Regions from separate parts of the Marinobacter adhaerens HP15 genome, predicted to be linked through region 2. Evidence: riboswitches for the same ligand, from Rfam matches in the RefSeq annotation. Region 2 holds a riboswitch; the other holds the start of a gene.
The links. Region 2 has a riboswitch for cobalamin ahead of HP15_RS18050 (ribonucleoside-diphosphate reductase subunit alpha). Riboswitches for the same ligand answer to the same signal wherever they lie in the genome.

Region 1 (7,672 bases), 340 kb from region 2:
GCAGACTGGCCATACCGAAGCGGTACAGGTCTATTACGACCCCAACGAAATGACATACGAGGGCTTGTTGCAGGCGCTCTGGCGGATGATGGACCCGACCGATAATCAGGGTCAGTTTGTGGACCGCGGCCAGCAGTATCGTCCTGCTATTTTCTACCATAACGCTGAGCAGAAGCGCCTGGCCGAGGCGGCCGTTGCAGAATTGGAGGCATCCGGAGTTTACGAGAAACCCGTGGTGATCGAAATCGTGCCGTTTGAGAAATTTTACCCGGCGGAGGAATACCACCAGGATTATTACGACAAAAACCCCGTGCGCTACAACTTCTACACCTTCAACTCTGGACGCTATCAGTTTATCGAGAAGGTGTATGGCGAAGATTACGAGCTCGATTACACCCGGTTCCAGGAGAATGCCACAGTGGACGCCAGTGACGATCTGGTGGGCGATGAAAGCGCCAGCACAGAGCCCGGCCAGATGGGCGTTGGCTTCGATCCGGCAAGCTTTGAAAAGCCGGCCCAGGATGTCCTGAAGCAGCGCCTGACGGATATGCAGTACGAGGTGACCCAGGAAGACGGCACCGAGCCGGCGTTTAACAACAAATACTGGGACAACAAGAAGCCAGGACTCTACGTGGATATTGTCTCCGGCGAGCCGCTGTTTTCTTCACGGGACAAGTACAAATCCGGTACCGGCTGGCCCAGCTTTACCCGGCCGATCACACCAGACGCGGTGGTGGAACGTGAGGACAACTCGTTCTTCATGACCCGTACGGAAATCCGCAGCAGCCACGCGGATTCCCACCTTGGCCATGTCTTCAACGATGGCCCTGCGCCAACCGGACTACGCTACTGCATGAACTCCGCGTCTATGGACTTTATCCCGCTGGAGAAGATGGAAGAGGCCGGTTATGGCAAATGGGTTGATGACGTCAGATCAGAGAGCGACGCCTGACTCACAACCACAAATCCGCCACCCGGGTGTCCCGGCTGAAATGGTGCAACACCTGGGCCTGCAGGAGTTCAGCCGTGGCAACCGCATCAATCAGGGCGTTGTGGGCGGCATAGTGAGGCAGCCCATAACGCAGCCGGCTATCAGCCAAGCGAATCGACACGGGCTTCTTCCCCAGCAGTTGTTGCCAGCGTGACGGGTTTCGGTCCGGGTGCAGGTGAGCCTCAATGGCCATGGTATCGATCAACGGAAACCGGATTCCTTCCCCCAGGCGCCATTGCAGGGCAACGTCGAAGAACGATCTCTCGATGTTGCGGTAGTGAACCACGGGGATACGCCCGTTCAGGCAGGCAAACAGATCCTTCAGGATATCGTTCAAATCCGGGGCCTGGTCGATATCACTGTGGGTAATGCCGTGGATAGTAATCGAGGTCTGGTGTAGCGGGAGCTTGGGCCGCACGATCCAGTGGCGGGCTTTGCCCAGCTGGATGCCGTCGAGCGTAAACGGCACCAGACCGATACTGACAATCGAATGTTGATTGGCGTCCAACCCGGTGGTCTCGAAATCGAGCGCGACAAAGGGCACCTCGGATAAGGGCGTCTCCGGCGACACACACCCACTCTCGTAATAGGCTTTAAGAATCGGGGACTTGCTCTGCTCCGCCAGGGCCTTGAATTGCTCGGGCCATGGCAGGCGTGTAACAGAATTCTCGGCCTGCTCCTCACTAGACATTACGGGCCACCCCGGCGTGATACCGGAATTTCAGGAACTTCTGGGCACCGCTGACTACCTGGAACGCATCCTTGAGATGGCTGCGCTCAAACGGTGAAAGGTCTTCGGGCCGTACGTTGTTGTCCGGCTGCCGGTCAGCCTCGATTGCCAGGGCCTGGTGTCGGATACGAACGATGGAGATAAACTCAAGCGCATCCCTCAGGTTGCCCAGATCGTCGTCCAGCAGGAGCTTGGTGTTGCCAATGGCTTTCAGTCGTTCGAACGAGTTCTGTGCACGGGAGCCGCAGGCCAGGGCGTGCACCCGGATCAGATCCGACAGGGGCGCTGTTCCGCGACGTTTCAGGTTGAAGGTCTTCTGGTGCTTGCCATCCTCTTCCAGCACGAAGGTCCGGAAAAAGCCGATCGGCGGCGTGCGGTTCAGGGCGTTGCGCGCCAGCATTGCCAGGAACCGCTGGCTGTTGCTGGCTTTGTCCGCCACCAGTGTCTTTAGCTGTTCGGCAAAGTCGGTCTCGCCGTAGATGCCATCCAGATCAAAGAAAATATTGCTGTTTAACAGAGCCTCGGCTTTCGGATTATCAATCCAGTCGGTGAAGTAGTCCTTCCAGACGCGTAGTGGCTGCCGCCATTTCTGGTTGGTGGCCATGATGTCGCCGGTGCAGTAGGTATAGCCGCACTCCGCAAGGCCATCGCTGACGAATTTCGCCAGCGCCAGGAAGTATTCGTCGTGTTCTTCGGGCACAAAGCTGTCGTCCAGGATCATGGCGTTATCCTGGTCCGTGACCACCAGTTGCTCGTCCCGCGCCATGGAGCCAAGGGCCATAAAGCAGTAGGGCACGGGTGGGGGGCCGAGTTTCTCTTCGCCCAGTGTCAGCAGGCGCTGTGTAAAGCTGCGCCCGATACCGGCCATGGCACTGCCAATCATGTGGGAGTTGGCATCTTCGTTCACCATGCGAACAAAGCTGTCCCGCACATCCAGGCTGATCTTCTTCAGCCCTTTTACATCCTGCTGATGGTAGATGTTGCTGACCAGGTATAGGCTGCTCTGACTCTCGTACTTTACGATGTCAGACAGCGCAATCACGCCGCGAACCTCATCCCGATCCATCACCGGAAGATGGTGCACATTGTTGTGCAGCATGGTGAGCATGGCCTCGAATATGAACATGTTCGAGCGGATGGTGATCAGATCCTCCGACATGATCTCGCTGATCGGAGTTTCCGAGGCCAGGGCTTCGCTAAGGGCCCGGGTGCGCAGGTCCCGGTCGGTAATGATGCCCTTGAGCAGGGGCTTTTCACCTTCCTCGTCCATCAGTAGCAGTGCGGAGACGCCGTTTTCGGTCATGATCCGCGCCGCTTCCTGCAGGCGAACGGTGTGGGGCGCTGATACCGGCTCCCGGGCAATCAACCGGGTAACCTTGGACGTCATCAGCTGGTTGGACTTTTCGCGACGGGAAACGGCGGATCGCAGGCGGCTTCGGTCTTCAATTTCAACGAAATCGGCGAAGTTGTCGTCATTTTCCCAGAGGTACTGGAACGTATCGTAAGGAATCTTGTAAAGCAGGACGTCTTCCAGGGCTTTGGCTGGGAAGCGCACTTTCCGATTCATCAGCAGGCCAAACTGGCCGAAGACTTCGCCCTCGCTGATGCGGTTGTACAGCTCCCCGGTGCGCCGATAGATCTCGACGGCGCCACTGCGCACGTAATACAGCCAGCTGCTCGGGTCACCCAGTTCGAGGATCTGGCTCCCGGCCTTGAAGTACACAATCTCGATGTCGCCAACCACTCTGTCGAGCAGCTCCTCGGCCATCTCGTCAAACGGCGGGTATTGAGCCATGTGATTGCGGATGTCGACCAGCTCGGCCTGCATAAAACTCCCTGTTCTGGCGAAGAATAAGTGATTGTCAGTCATGGAATATAGCAGTGGCAGAGGTCTGCGGCCATGTCGACCTTTGATGGATTTCATTGACCGCTTACCCGGGTGTTGCTAGCCTTGCCACACTTTTTTCAGGTGTCCGTCGCAAAGCGCGACGGGTGAAACGGGAAATCGGTGAGCCTGGTAATGCCAGTGCAAGGCCGATGCTGCCCCCGCAACGGTAAGCAGGACAACGGCAATCTGTGCGCCACTGTGTCGCCACGACATGGGAAGGTGATTGCCCGGGAACCCAGGGTTCCGCCTGCCAGCCCGGAGACCGGCCTGGAAAAACACCCGATGTTGCGGTGGGCAACCTGGGTGGGTGATATGCCGGTTCCGCTCTCCTGACACCTGTCTACCGCCTGCCCTCATTCCCTGTTCCGCAACAAAACCCAGATTCCCGTGCGGGTGCGCGCGGAGTGCGGAGCAAGTTTCATGTTCAGAATTCAAAGCCCTGTTTTACTGGCCGGCCTTTCCCTGGCTGCCTTGCCGTTGGCCGCTTCGGCCCAGTCTGCCCCAGAAACCGATGCCCTTGACCCGATCGTGGTTACCGCGACACTGGGGCCGAAGACCGTTGGAGAGAGTCTGTCTTCGGTTACCGTCATCGACAAAGAGGATATTGATCGGCAACAGCCCGCGGAATTCCGCGACCTGCTGCGCGCGCAGCCGGGGATCAACGTGGTGTCGGACGGCAGCTACGGCAAGACTACCAGCGTATTCCTGCGTGGCGCGGGGAGCTCTGGTACGGTGCTGCTTCTCGATGGTATCCGACTGCGCTCTGCCTCTGCGGGCATCCCTCCCTGGCAGTTTTTGCCTCCGGAATTGATGGAACGGGTTGAACTGGTGCGGGGCGCGAAGAGCTCCCTCTACGGTGCCGATGCGGTGGGCGGTGTCATCCAGGCGTTCACTCTGGAACCGGAGGCCGGACGCCAGGGTTGGGGCGAGCTAAAAGGAGGCTCCCATGAAACCCGCGAGGTTAACGCTGGATTGGCTGGCCGGGAGGGCCGTTCCTCGTTCCTGGCCAGTGGCGTCTATTCGGACACCGATGGCACCAATCTGAGAGATGGCGGTGAAGACAAGGGCTTTCGGAACACCGGCGGCCTGGCGAAGCTGAGCCACAGTTTTGATCTGGGCGGTGGCGCAGGGCTGACCGTGTTCCAGTCTGAAGGCAACACCGAGTTTGAAGGCGGTGATACCGATTTCCTGATCCGTGCCATGGGTCTGCATCTGGAGGCTGTTGCCAGTGACTACTGGCGCACAAGGATCCAGTTCTCGGAAGCCCGCGATGAACAGGATACCTTCGGAGCCAATCCCAGTACTTTCGACACACTGTCTCGCTCAGCGCGCTGGGAAAACACCCTGACGGCCGGTGTTCATGAGCTGGTTCTGGGTACGGAGGTCATGATTGATGAAGTGGATGGCACCAGCAACTTTACAGAAGATAGCCGGACCAACAGCGCAGTCTTTGGGCAGGGCCGTCTGAACTTTGATGCCACCGATCTGATGCTCAGTCTGCGTCTTGATGACAACGAGGCCTACGGGAAAGAGGAGACTGGCGGCGTGGCCTTTGGTCATCAGCTGGACCGCGCCCATCGTTTTCGCCTCAGCTATGCGACCTCGTTCCGGGCGCCAACCTTTAACGATCTTTACCTGACGGTGCCGTTCTACACCGGTAATCCCGACCTCGACGCAGAAGAGGGGCAGATGGTCGAGGCCGGTTTCTCCGGACGATATGACCAATGGTACTGGGATGTTGCCCTCTATCAGAACGATGTGAAGGACCTGATTACCTATGTTTCTGACCCGGCGACGTTTGAGGGCACCATGGAAAATGTCGAAACGGCCAGAATCCGTGGCGTTGAGGTTTCGTCCGGTATTGAGACGGCTGACTGGAATCTGGCGGCAGCGGTAACCTACGCGGATACCGAGAATCGTGATACCGGCGCACGTCTACCACGCCGTGCGGAAAAGAATGTGCGTTTGGATGTCGATCGTCTGTTCTCTCAGTGGTCCGTGGGCGCCAGCTTTATCGCCGAGAGTGACCGCTATAACGATGCAGCGAATACCAGCCTGCTGCCAGGCTATGGCACTGTGGACTTGAGGGCGGCCTGGAACTTCCAGCCTGGCTGGTCGGCATCGTTCAAGGTGGATAACGTATTGGACCGTCGCTATGCCACAAGCATCGGATATGACAGTGCCACCTTCGCGCCTTTCGACTATCTGGCCGCAGGCCGAACCTTCATGGCCTCGGTGCGCTATGATTTCCAGCAGTAAATTCACCGATCTGAGAGGCTCACTCCGTCGATGAGGCGCCCCTGGCTCGCTGCATTGTTTGTGCTGTCTCTGCTTGTGCCCTCGCTGGCACAGGCGGAGAGGCCCTGCGTAAGCGACGCGCTGGACCAGCGTGTATGCCTGGCCGAGCCCGCGCAACGCGTTGTTTCCCTGTCGCCGGGTGCCACCGAGCTGCTGTTCTCCGCAGGGGCCGGTGACAGGCTCGTTGCCGTGAGTGCCTGGAGCGATTATCCCGCAGAAGCTGCGGACTTGCCGCAGGTGGGCGACAGCAATCGCCTGGACCTGGAAGCCATTGTCTCGCTGGCGCCAGACCTGGTGGTGGCCTGGGTGGATGGCAATTCCCGCAGCCAGCTGGAACGCCTGTCAGATCTTGGCATTCACGTTTTCTGGCTTGCTCCGCGGACGTTTGACGACATTGCCGCGGCGGTATCGGATCTGGCGTTGCTGACAGGATTACCGGATCTGGGCAATGAGCGGGCCGAAGCGTTTCGTGCAGATATGGCCGCGCTTGAATCTCAGTATGCCGATGCCAGACCAGTTAAGGTGTTCTACCAGATATGGGATCAGCCACTGATGACCGTGAACCGGGAAGAGCTGATCAGCAAGGCCATAAGCCTGTGCGGCGGCGTTAATGTGTTCGGCGAGTTGCCACGGCTGGTGCCCCGGATCAGTCGGGAGGCGGTTCTGGAAGCCAACCCCGAGGCCATTATTACCGCCGGATCGTCAGACGACAGGCAGTGGCTGGAGGCCTGGCGTGAGTTTCCGGGCCTGGCAGCGGTAGCCGCGGGCAACCTCTTCCTTGAACCACCTGACCTGCTGGCACGCCCGACGCTACGTATGGCAGAGGGTGCCATGCACCTGTGTCAGACCCTGGAGCAGGCCCGTGCCAATCTCTAGCCCTTCCAAGCCCCTCCTGATTCTGCTGCTGGCGGGCTTTCTGGCGGCACTGCTCTCCGTCAGCATTGGCAGTACGTCCATCGGTTTTGGTGACACTCTGAGGGTGATCACCGGCAGTGGCACCGAGTTGCAGCAAACGCTGATTCTGGAGCTGCGCCTGCCTCGCACCCTGAGCGCGTTCGCAACTGGCGGATTGCTGGCCGTGGCCGGAGCACTTATGCAGGTATTGTTGCGAAATCCCCTGGCCGATCCTTATGTGTTGGGGCTTTCTGGTGGCGCGGCAGTGGGTGCGTTATTGGCCATGCTGGCCGGCGCTGCCGGTTTTCTGATATCCGGCTCCGCGTTTGCAGGTGCCATGCTGGCCACCCTGCTGGTGTTTGGTTTGGCTCACGGCAGTGGCAGCTGGACCCCATCGCGGCTGTTGCTTACCGGTGTGGTGGTCGCCGCCGGCTGGGGCGCCATGATTACCCTGATCCTCTCGATGACCCCGGCCAGCCGATTGCCGGGCATGCTGTATTGGTTGATGGGCGATCTTTCCCACGCCGCCACTCCGTGGCCGGGACTGATCATTCTTGTGCTCGTATGCCTGATGGTGTTTCCTCTGGGCCGGGCCCTGAACGTGCTGGCACGGGGCTCCCTGCAGGCGGCGGCGCTGGGCGTTTCGGTGCGGCCACTGGAATGGTCGATCTACCTGATGGCCAGCCTGCTGACCGCAGCCGCCGTCACCATGGCCGGTTCGGTTGGTTTCGTTGGCCTGGTGATACCGCACATGTTGCGGCTGGTGCTGGGCAACGACCAGCGCCTGATTCTGCCGGCCTGCGCACTGGCGGGCGGTACGCTGCTGGTGCTGGCGGATACCCTGGCGCGGGTGGTGATTGCGCCGGAGCAG
Region 2 (7,672 bases):
TTTCTCAACGGTGTAACCTGAAGCAGTTTTTCCTTCGTGAAAAATTCGAAAAACCCGCTGAATGATATTCGTCGTTATCATCCCTTTGCCTAACGCCATGCGCAGCGGCCGGTTTGTGGAGCGCAGCGGAACAAACCGGTCCGGCTGACGCTACTGGTTAGAAGTTCTTGGCCGCCTATCTGCGGTTTTTCTCTGAATCCATGACAAAAGACAGCACGCCGAGATGGCGGCCAGCGCAAACCCATATGCTGCAGCGGTAATTAGCAGTCCATCCATCGAATATTCCGCACCAAGCAAAATCAATGGGACTAAAATCAAAGCTCCGGCAATAACTCTGTATACACTTAGCAAGCTAAACCCAACTTGTTCAGAGATATCATGAGCGTTTCGAAAGAAGGAATTTATAGTCTCATTAGGCTTGAACCACCAATAATCCACGGCTGAGAGCAAAAGATGCCCTACAAATAAGGCTGCCCAGTACCAAATTAAAAAATCTGCTGCCTTCAAAGATTTGAAAAAAGCGATCAAACCGCCATCACCAGGGAAATAGCATACGAGTACGCTTGGGACACCTCCCAATATTAATGCGCAAATGGTCTCCCTGAACGCATAATCTTTAATTTCCAACTTCCTGATTGTCTTTCTCCCCAACTTCTAACAGCTAATTATACGAACGCGTTCGTATATCACCCGCTCGTAAAACTCCAATAAAAAATGCTCAAGACAAAACGATTTTATTAGATAAAACAATCATTTGAGCACCAACCACCACGGCTACCGCCGGAGTTATACGCCCACCCATTAGCGGCCCCGCTTCCAAACCGGGGCGTATATCTCCGCCCGGCCATTGTGACTTATTCAACCCTAGCAGATAGTTACCTTCATTTCGCACCGGGAATCCCGGAGTTATGCGAACGTGTTCGTATAACTCCGGCTGTTCAGGCGGGTTTACCACTCCAGCTGAGCCCCGGTCTGGTACTCAATCACCCGGGTTTCAAAGAAGTTCTTTTCCTTGCGCAGTGTGGCCTGTTCATCCAACCAGGGCGAGACGTTCTTTGCTCCGGGGAACGGCTCTTCAAGACCTACCGTCCTGGCACGGCGGTTGGCCACAAAGCGGAACTGTTCGCTGTGGTACTCGGCCGAATAACCGAGAATCGGGTCTCGCAGGATGTAGTCCGCATAGGCCTTCTCGGCGGCTTCGGATTCGTCCCACATCTCACGCACGGCCTTCGGATCGAAGGTGATGTTCTCCTCTTCCACGATCTGGTTGACCACTTTCAGGCCGAATGAGAAGTGCATGGCCTCATCCCGCAGGATGTACTGAAGCTGTTCGCCCGTGCCTCGCATCAGTCCTCGACGCTGCAGGGCGAAGATAGGGCTGAAGCCGTTGTAGAACCAGGTGCCTTCGAACACCGCCGCGAAGAACAGGTAAGACATGATGAATTCCTGCAGGTCATCCTTGTTGCGCAGGTTCATGTCTGGCCGCATGGCCGCATCCAGCCGGCGGTTGGCGATCTGGATCTTGCCGTTGATGGCAGGCACCACGCGGTAACGGTTGTAGATCTCGCTCTGGTCCAGGTTGAGGGTTTCGATGCAGTGCTGGTAGGCCCAGGTATGCATGGCTTCCTCGTATACCTGCCGGGCCTGGTAGATCTGCAGCTCCGGCGCGCTCATCTTCTCCATCACCGCCAGGCCGATGTTGCGCATGGCCAGGATGTCGGAAGTGGTGAGGTAGGCCAACACGTTCTCGTATACATGTTTTTCCGGCGCAGTCAGCCGGTGGTGGTAGTCGTGAACGTCCTGGGCCATGTTCACGTCCAGGGGGGTCCAGTGGTTTTTGTTGGCGTTCATGAAGTACTCCCAGGCCCAGGGGTACTTGAACGGTGCCAGCTGGTTGATGTCGGTTTCGCCGTTGATGACGCGTTTATCGTCCACGTTCACCGGTGCCGGGGCGCCGGGATGCGCCGCCCTGGATTCAGTTTTTGGTTCGTCGTCCCAATCAAGCATGTTTTTGCCTCGAAATCGTGAAGTGAGCAGTTACTGACAGGCTTCGCAGTCCGGATCGTCGATGCTGCACACCTGGGGTTGGGGCGCGGCAACCGGTGCGGTTTTTTCAGCGCCGGTAGCTCCCAGGGAGCGCAGGTAATAGGTGGTTTTCAGCCCACGTTCCCAGGCCAGCTGGTAAAGGGCATCCAGCTTTTTGCCGCTGGGCTCGGCCATGTACAGGTTCAGGCTCTGGGCCTGGTCGAGCCATTTCTGGCGCCGGGCCGCGGCCTCCACCAGCCATCTTGCGTCGATCTCAAAGGCGGTGGCGTATCGCGCTTTCAGTTCATTCGGGATGCGGTCGATCTGCTGAACGCTGCCGTCGAAGTATTTGAGGTCGTTCACCATCACGTTGTCCCACAGTCCTTCGGCCTTGAGGTCTCGGACCAGCGACGGATTGACCACCGTGAACTCGCCGGAGAGGTTCGATTTCACGAAGAGGTTCTGGTACGCCGGCTCGATGGACTGGGACACACCCACGATGTTGGAAATCGTGGCAGTCGGGGCGATCGCCATCACGTTGCTGTTGCGCATGCCGTTTGTTGCGATCAGTTCGCGTACGGGAGACCAGTCCAGCCGGGCGTTGGTGTTCACAGACAGGTCCCCTTCCCGGCGGTTCTCTTTGAGCAGGTTGATGGAGTCGATCGGCAGGATGCCCTGCTGCCAGAGAGAACCCTCGTAGCTTTCATAGGCGCCCCGCTCACCCGCCAGCGTGGCGGAAGCACGGATGGCGAAGTAACTGAGCTGCTCCATGGCAACGTCAGCAAACTCAACCGCTTCCGGGCTGGAATACGGCAGGCCCAGTTGATAGAGCGCGTCCTGGAAGCCCATGATGCCGAGGCCAACCGGGCGATGCTTGAGGTTGGAATTGCGGGCCTGGGGCACGGCGTAGTAGTTGATGTCGATAACGTTATCGAGCATGCGCACGGCGGTGTTTACCGTCTGTTCCAGGCGCTGCACGTCCAGCTCGCCGTTGGCAATATGGGCCGTCAGGTTCACGGAACCGAGGTTGCATACGGCGATCTCGTCGGCACTGGTGTTCAGGGTGATTTCCGTGCACAGGTTAGAGCTGTGCACCACGCCCCGGTGCTGCTGGGGAGAACGCAGGTTGCACGGGTCCTTGAAGGTGATCCAGGGGTGGCCGGTTTCGAACAGCACGGTGAGCATCTTGCGCCAGAGCTGCTTGGCCGGGATTTTCTTGAACAGCTTGATTTTGCCCTGCTCTGCCAGGGCTTCGTAATGCTCGTAGCGTTCACGGAAGGCGTTGCCGTACAGGTCGTGCAGATCCGGCGCATCGCTGGGAGAGAACAGGGTCCAGTCACGGTCTTCGCGCATGCGCTCGATCAGCAGATCGGGCACCCAGTTGGCTGTATTCATGTCGTGGGTTCGGCGGCGTTCGTCGCCGGTATTCTTGCGCAGCTCCAGGAACTCCTCGATGTCCAGGTGCCAGCTTTCCAGGTAGGCACACACTGCGCCTTTACGCTTGCCGCCCTGGTTAACCGCCACGGCGGTGTCGTTGACTACTTTCAAGAAAGGCACCACGCCCTGGCTCTGGCCGTTGGTTCCCTTGATGTGGGATCCCAGCGCACGAACTGGCGTCCAGTCGTTACCCAGACCGCCTGCCCATTTCGACAGCATGGCGTTATCCCGGATGGCCCCGTAGATGTCTTCAAGATCGTCGCCCACCGTCGTCAGGTAACAGGACGACAGCTGAGAATGGCGGGTACCGCTGTTGAACAACGTGGGTGTGGACGCCATGTAGTCGAACGACGACAACAGGTTGTAGAACTCGATGGCCCGGGCATTCGGGTCGTCTTCGCGCAGGGCCAGGCCCATGGCAACGCGCATGAAAAATACCTGGGGCAATTCCAGGCGGGCCTTGTTCCAGTGCAGGAAGTAACGGTCGTACAGGGTTTGCAGACCCAGGAAGCCAAACTGCAGATCCCGCTCCGGCTGAAGGGCCGCACCCAGGCGCTCCAGATCAAAGGCGGCCAGAGCTTCATCCAGCAATTCGTACCGGATTCCAGCCTCGACAAAGGCGCTCAGTGCCTGTGGATAAATCTCAGCCAGTGGCAGACTGATAGGCAGGCCAAGGGCAGCGGCATTCTCCAGGCGAAGTTGCTCCAGGAGCAGGCGCGCAGTGACCGCGCTGTAGTCCGGCTCCCGCTCAATCCGGCTGCGGGCCGTCATGATCAAGGCCGACAGCACGTCTTCCTCGGCGATGCCGTCGTACAGGTTGGTCAGGGCATCGTCCACCAGGGAATCACCGTCAATGCCCTCCAGCCCTGTGGCGGCCTGTTCCACCTGCAGTTTCATCAGGCCCAGATCCAGCGGAGCAATCTCGCCACTGGTCTTTTTCACCGTCAGATGGGGGTGCGCCTCAACCGGCGCATGGCGGGCGCGCTCGCGGGCATGCTCTTCCCGATACAGGACGTAGGCGCGGGCCACCTTCTGTTCTTCGGCCCGCATCAGGGCCAGTTCCACCTGATCCTGGATGTCTTCGATATGCACCTTGCCACCGGCCTTCAGGCGACGGCCAATCGCCTGGATAACCTGGTCGGTCACCCGGTGTACCGCGTCATTGATACGCGCGGAACCGGCGGCGGTGTCGCCCTCAACTGCGAGGAAGGCTTTGGTTACGGCGATGCTGATCTTCGAGGGGTCGAAGCCCACAAGCGTGCCGTTGCGCTTGATGACCTGAAGGGATTCGGTGTCCGTGTGCGAGGTTGGCCGGGGTTCGGCCAGGGCTGAGGCAGACATGCAGTGTTCTCCTGAATACGCGTTGAGTTCCTTTCACCATCGCGTACGCAGGGGCACACCTCGCCATGGGAATGGCTGGGCATAACCGGTCTGCTCACCCTGGGTCGCGAAGGTGCAGTTGGGAGCCGTAAGGCTCCTTCATCCCTGGCAGGTCTTCGGACTCAGGGGCGTGAATCGATAGATTCGGCCTCGTGTGGCGACTTCCCGGCTTTCGCCAGTGTCTTGATGCCACGCTTGTTCCCCAATACCGCTGCGCGTCAGTTCCGGAGTCTCACCGGATTCCCGATACCAGAATGGCTGAGATGATCACACGTTGACCGAGTTGGTTACGCACTGATCACTACATCTGGTATTTGACCAAGGATAGAAACACTATATACACGATATTCGGAAGGGACAACCTGAAGCAATAAAAAAGGCCCCGGAGAGGGGGCCAAACACGTGACAGTTTCAACTCAGCCAATCAGTGGCTGATCATCCAGGGCCGCATGGAGGGAAACATCTTCTTCCCGTCAGCGGTGTAGAACAGCATGGACTTTCCGGGTTTCGGGGAGCCGCAGCCGCAGGCGCGACTGTGCTCCTTATCATTCGCCCTTCGGTCTGCGGTGGAAAACACCGGCTCATGCCGGGACCGCTCGTTCCGGTCCTCGGCCGCCCTTTTGGCCGGGTCCATGGCGGCAATGTGGGATGGCAACACGATCACCCGCGGCGACATTGCCTTACAGGTAGGGCATTGCGCCGGCTTGGCCGCATCCTCCATGGTGGCCAGTGTGTGAAAGAGGCCATGTTCACGGCACTTGTAGTCATACACGGGCATGGCGATTACTCCTTATCTTTCGACAGCGGTACGTCCATGCCCCCGCTGACTTTCTTCTGCGGACCATCGGCGGACGGGTTAATGTCGAAGTCGAAGATGCCCGTCGGCAACCAGAGCGTGGCGCAGGCGTTCGGGATATCCACCACGCCGCTGATGTGGCCTTCCACCGGCGCACAACCCAGAATCGCGTAGGCCTGAGCCTTGGTGTAGCCGAACTTGGTCATGTATTCGATGGCGTTCAGACACGCCTGACGATAGGCCACGTGCACGTCCAGGTAATGCTGGCCGCCGTCTTCGTCTACGGAGATGCCTTCAAAGATCACATAGTCGTCGTAACGGGGCTTGATCGGGCTGGGCTTGAACACCGGATTCTTGATGCCGTACTTCTTCACGCCGTCCTTGATCAGGTTTACCCGCAGGTGAATCCAGCCGGCCATTTCGATGGCGCCACAGAACGTGATTTCACCGTCGCCCTGGCTGAAGTGAAGGTCGCCTACGGAGAGGCCGGCCCCGTCCACGTACACCGGGAAATACACCTTGGAGCCACGGGACAGATCCTTGATGTCACAGTTGCCACCGTGTTCCCGTGGCGGCACGGTACGGGCGGCTTCGGCGCCAGCAGCTTTGGCCGCGTCACCGGTCATCTGGCCCATATGGGCGGTCTCACCATTGGGCAGTGTTGCCAGTTCCGGCACACGCTCCGGATCGGTCGCAACCAGTCCGGCCTCACGCTTGTTCCAGGTGTCCAGCAATTCTTTGGAGGGCAGGCAGCCGATCAGCCCCGGGTGAATCAGGCCGGCAAATTCCACGTTGGGAATGTGGCGGGATTTGGTGAACATGCCGTTGAAGTCCCAGATGGATTTCTGGGCCTCCGGGAAGTGTTCGGTCAGGAAGCCACCGCCGTTCTGCTTGGAAAAGAACCCGTTAAAGCCCCACTGGCTTTCTTCGAAGGTGCCGATGTCGAGGATGTCGACTTCCAGCAGGTCGCCCGGCTCAGCGCCCTCGACCCCGATCGGTCCCGACAGGAAGTGAACCTGGCTGAGATCAACATCGCGCACGTCGTCGGCGCTGTCGTCGTTCTTGATCTGGCCGCCGGTCCAGTCATAGCACTCGACGATGAAATCGTCGCCCGGCTTGACGGTGGCCACCAGCGGAATATCCGGGTGCCAGCGGTTGTGGATTTTGTCGTTCTCATAGGCCGACTTGTTCAGATCGATCTTGATAATGGTTTCAGCCATAGCGGGCGCTCCTTGGTGTTGGCTTGCACGATTAGGTAACGGCTTTACTATCCGAAATCCCGTCCCTGTGAGGTATTCGCGAAATGCCCCCGGTGCCTACGTCATTCGACGTATTGGTGCACCGTGACCGTCCTGCCCTGCAGGCCGGCTTCAAACCGGCGGCAGTCCGGATACGCCAGCAACGCCCGGGCAACGGCGGGTTCCAGCCGCTGGCGAAAAGCCCGCAGCAGTTCCCGGGCGCCATAGCGAGCGTCGTAGCCACGGCACAGCTCTTCTCGCAGCTCAGGCGCCAGCGACAGCTCGGCGTGCTTTTTGGACAACCGGCGATTGAGGCCCGCCAGCTCAATGTCCAGCAGGGCTTCCAGCCAGTTGTCGGTAAGTCGGTTGAAGGTGAGGATCTGATCAATCCGGTTGAGGAACTCCGGATCGAAATACCGGCGCAGAGCGGTGTCGCGAATGGCCTCGCCGTTGCCGGCTGATAAACCGAGCCAGCGGCGCCAGCCCCGCTTGTAGCTCTGCTCATGCGTCTCCGCCTCCAGCGCACCGGCGTTGCTGGTCATGAAGATCAGGGTGTTGCGGAAGTCGATCTCCCGGTTACCGGAGGGAAACACCAGCCGACCGGTGTCCAGCACGTTCAGCAGCGTGCGCACCACTTCCTTGCTGGCTTTCTCGATTTCATCAAACAACACAATTCCGGGTTTGCTGAACGAGCCCTGTACCTTGTCCAGATCGAACAGGCTGTGGCCCTCCTTGCTGCCCACGTAGCCCGGCGGTGCACCGGTCAGGGCTGCGGCGTAATGCTCCTGGGCCAGGG

Region 1: another riboswitch for cobalamin. It lies ahead of HP15_RS19510 (TonB-dependent receptor plug domain-containing protein); the one in region 2 lies ahead of HP15_RS18050 (ribonucleoside-diphosphate reductase subunit alpha).

What each region holds. Positions count from the first base shown of each region.
Region 1 covers NC_017506.1:4,179,548-4,187,219, forward strand. The annotation lists gene msrB (peptide-methionine (R)-S-oxide reductase MsrB) at 1-952, shown strand, start outside; gene HP15_RS19495 (3'-5' exonuclease) at 954-1,682, opposite strand; gene HP15_RS19500 (putative nucleotidyltransferase substrate binding domain-containing protein) at 1,675-3,549, opposite strand; cobalamin riboswitch at 3,672-3,894, shown strand; gene HP15_RS19510 (TonB-dependent receptor plug domain-containing protein) at 4,030-5,868, shown strand; gene HP15_RS19515 (cobalamin-binding protein) at 5,899-6,783, shown strand; gene HP15_RS19520 (FecCD family ABC transporter permease) at 6,770-7,672, shown strand, end outside.
Region 2 covers NC_017506.1:3,840,014-3,847,685, forward strand. The annotation lists gene HP15_RS18035 (trypsin-like peptidase domain-containing protein) at 1-99, opposite strand, end outside; gene HP15_RS18040 (hypothetical protein) at 151-627, opposite strand; gene HP15_RS18045 (ribonucleotide-diphosphate reductase subunit beta) at 949-2,007, opposite strand; gene HP15_RS18050 (ribonucleoside-diphosphate reductase subunit alpha) at 2,038-4,803, opposite strand; cobalamin riboswitch at 4,933-5,111, opposite strand; gene HP15_RS18055 (FmdB family zinc ribbon protein) at 5,267-5,620, opposite strand; gene fmdA (formamidase) at 5,626-6,858, opposite strand; gene HP15_RS18065 (AAA family ATPase) at 6,960-7,672, opposite strand, start outside.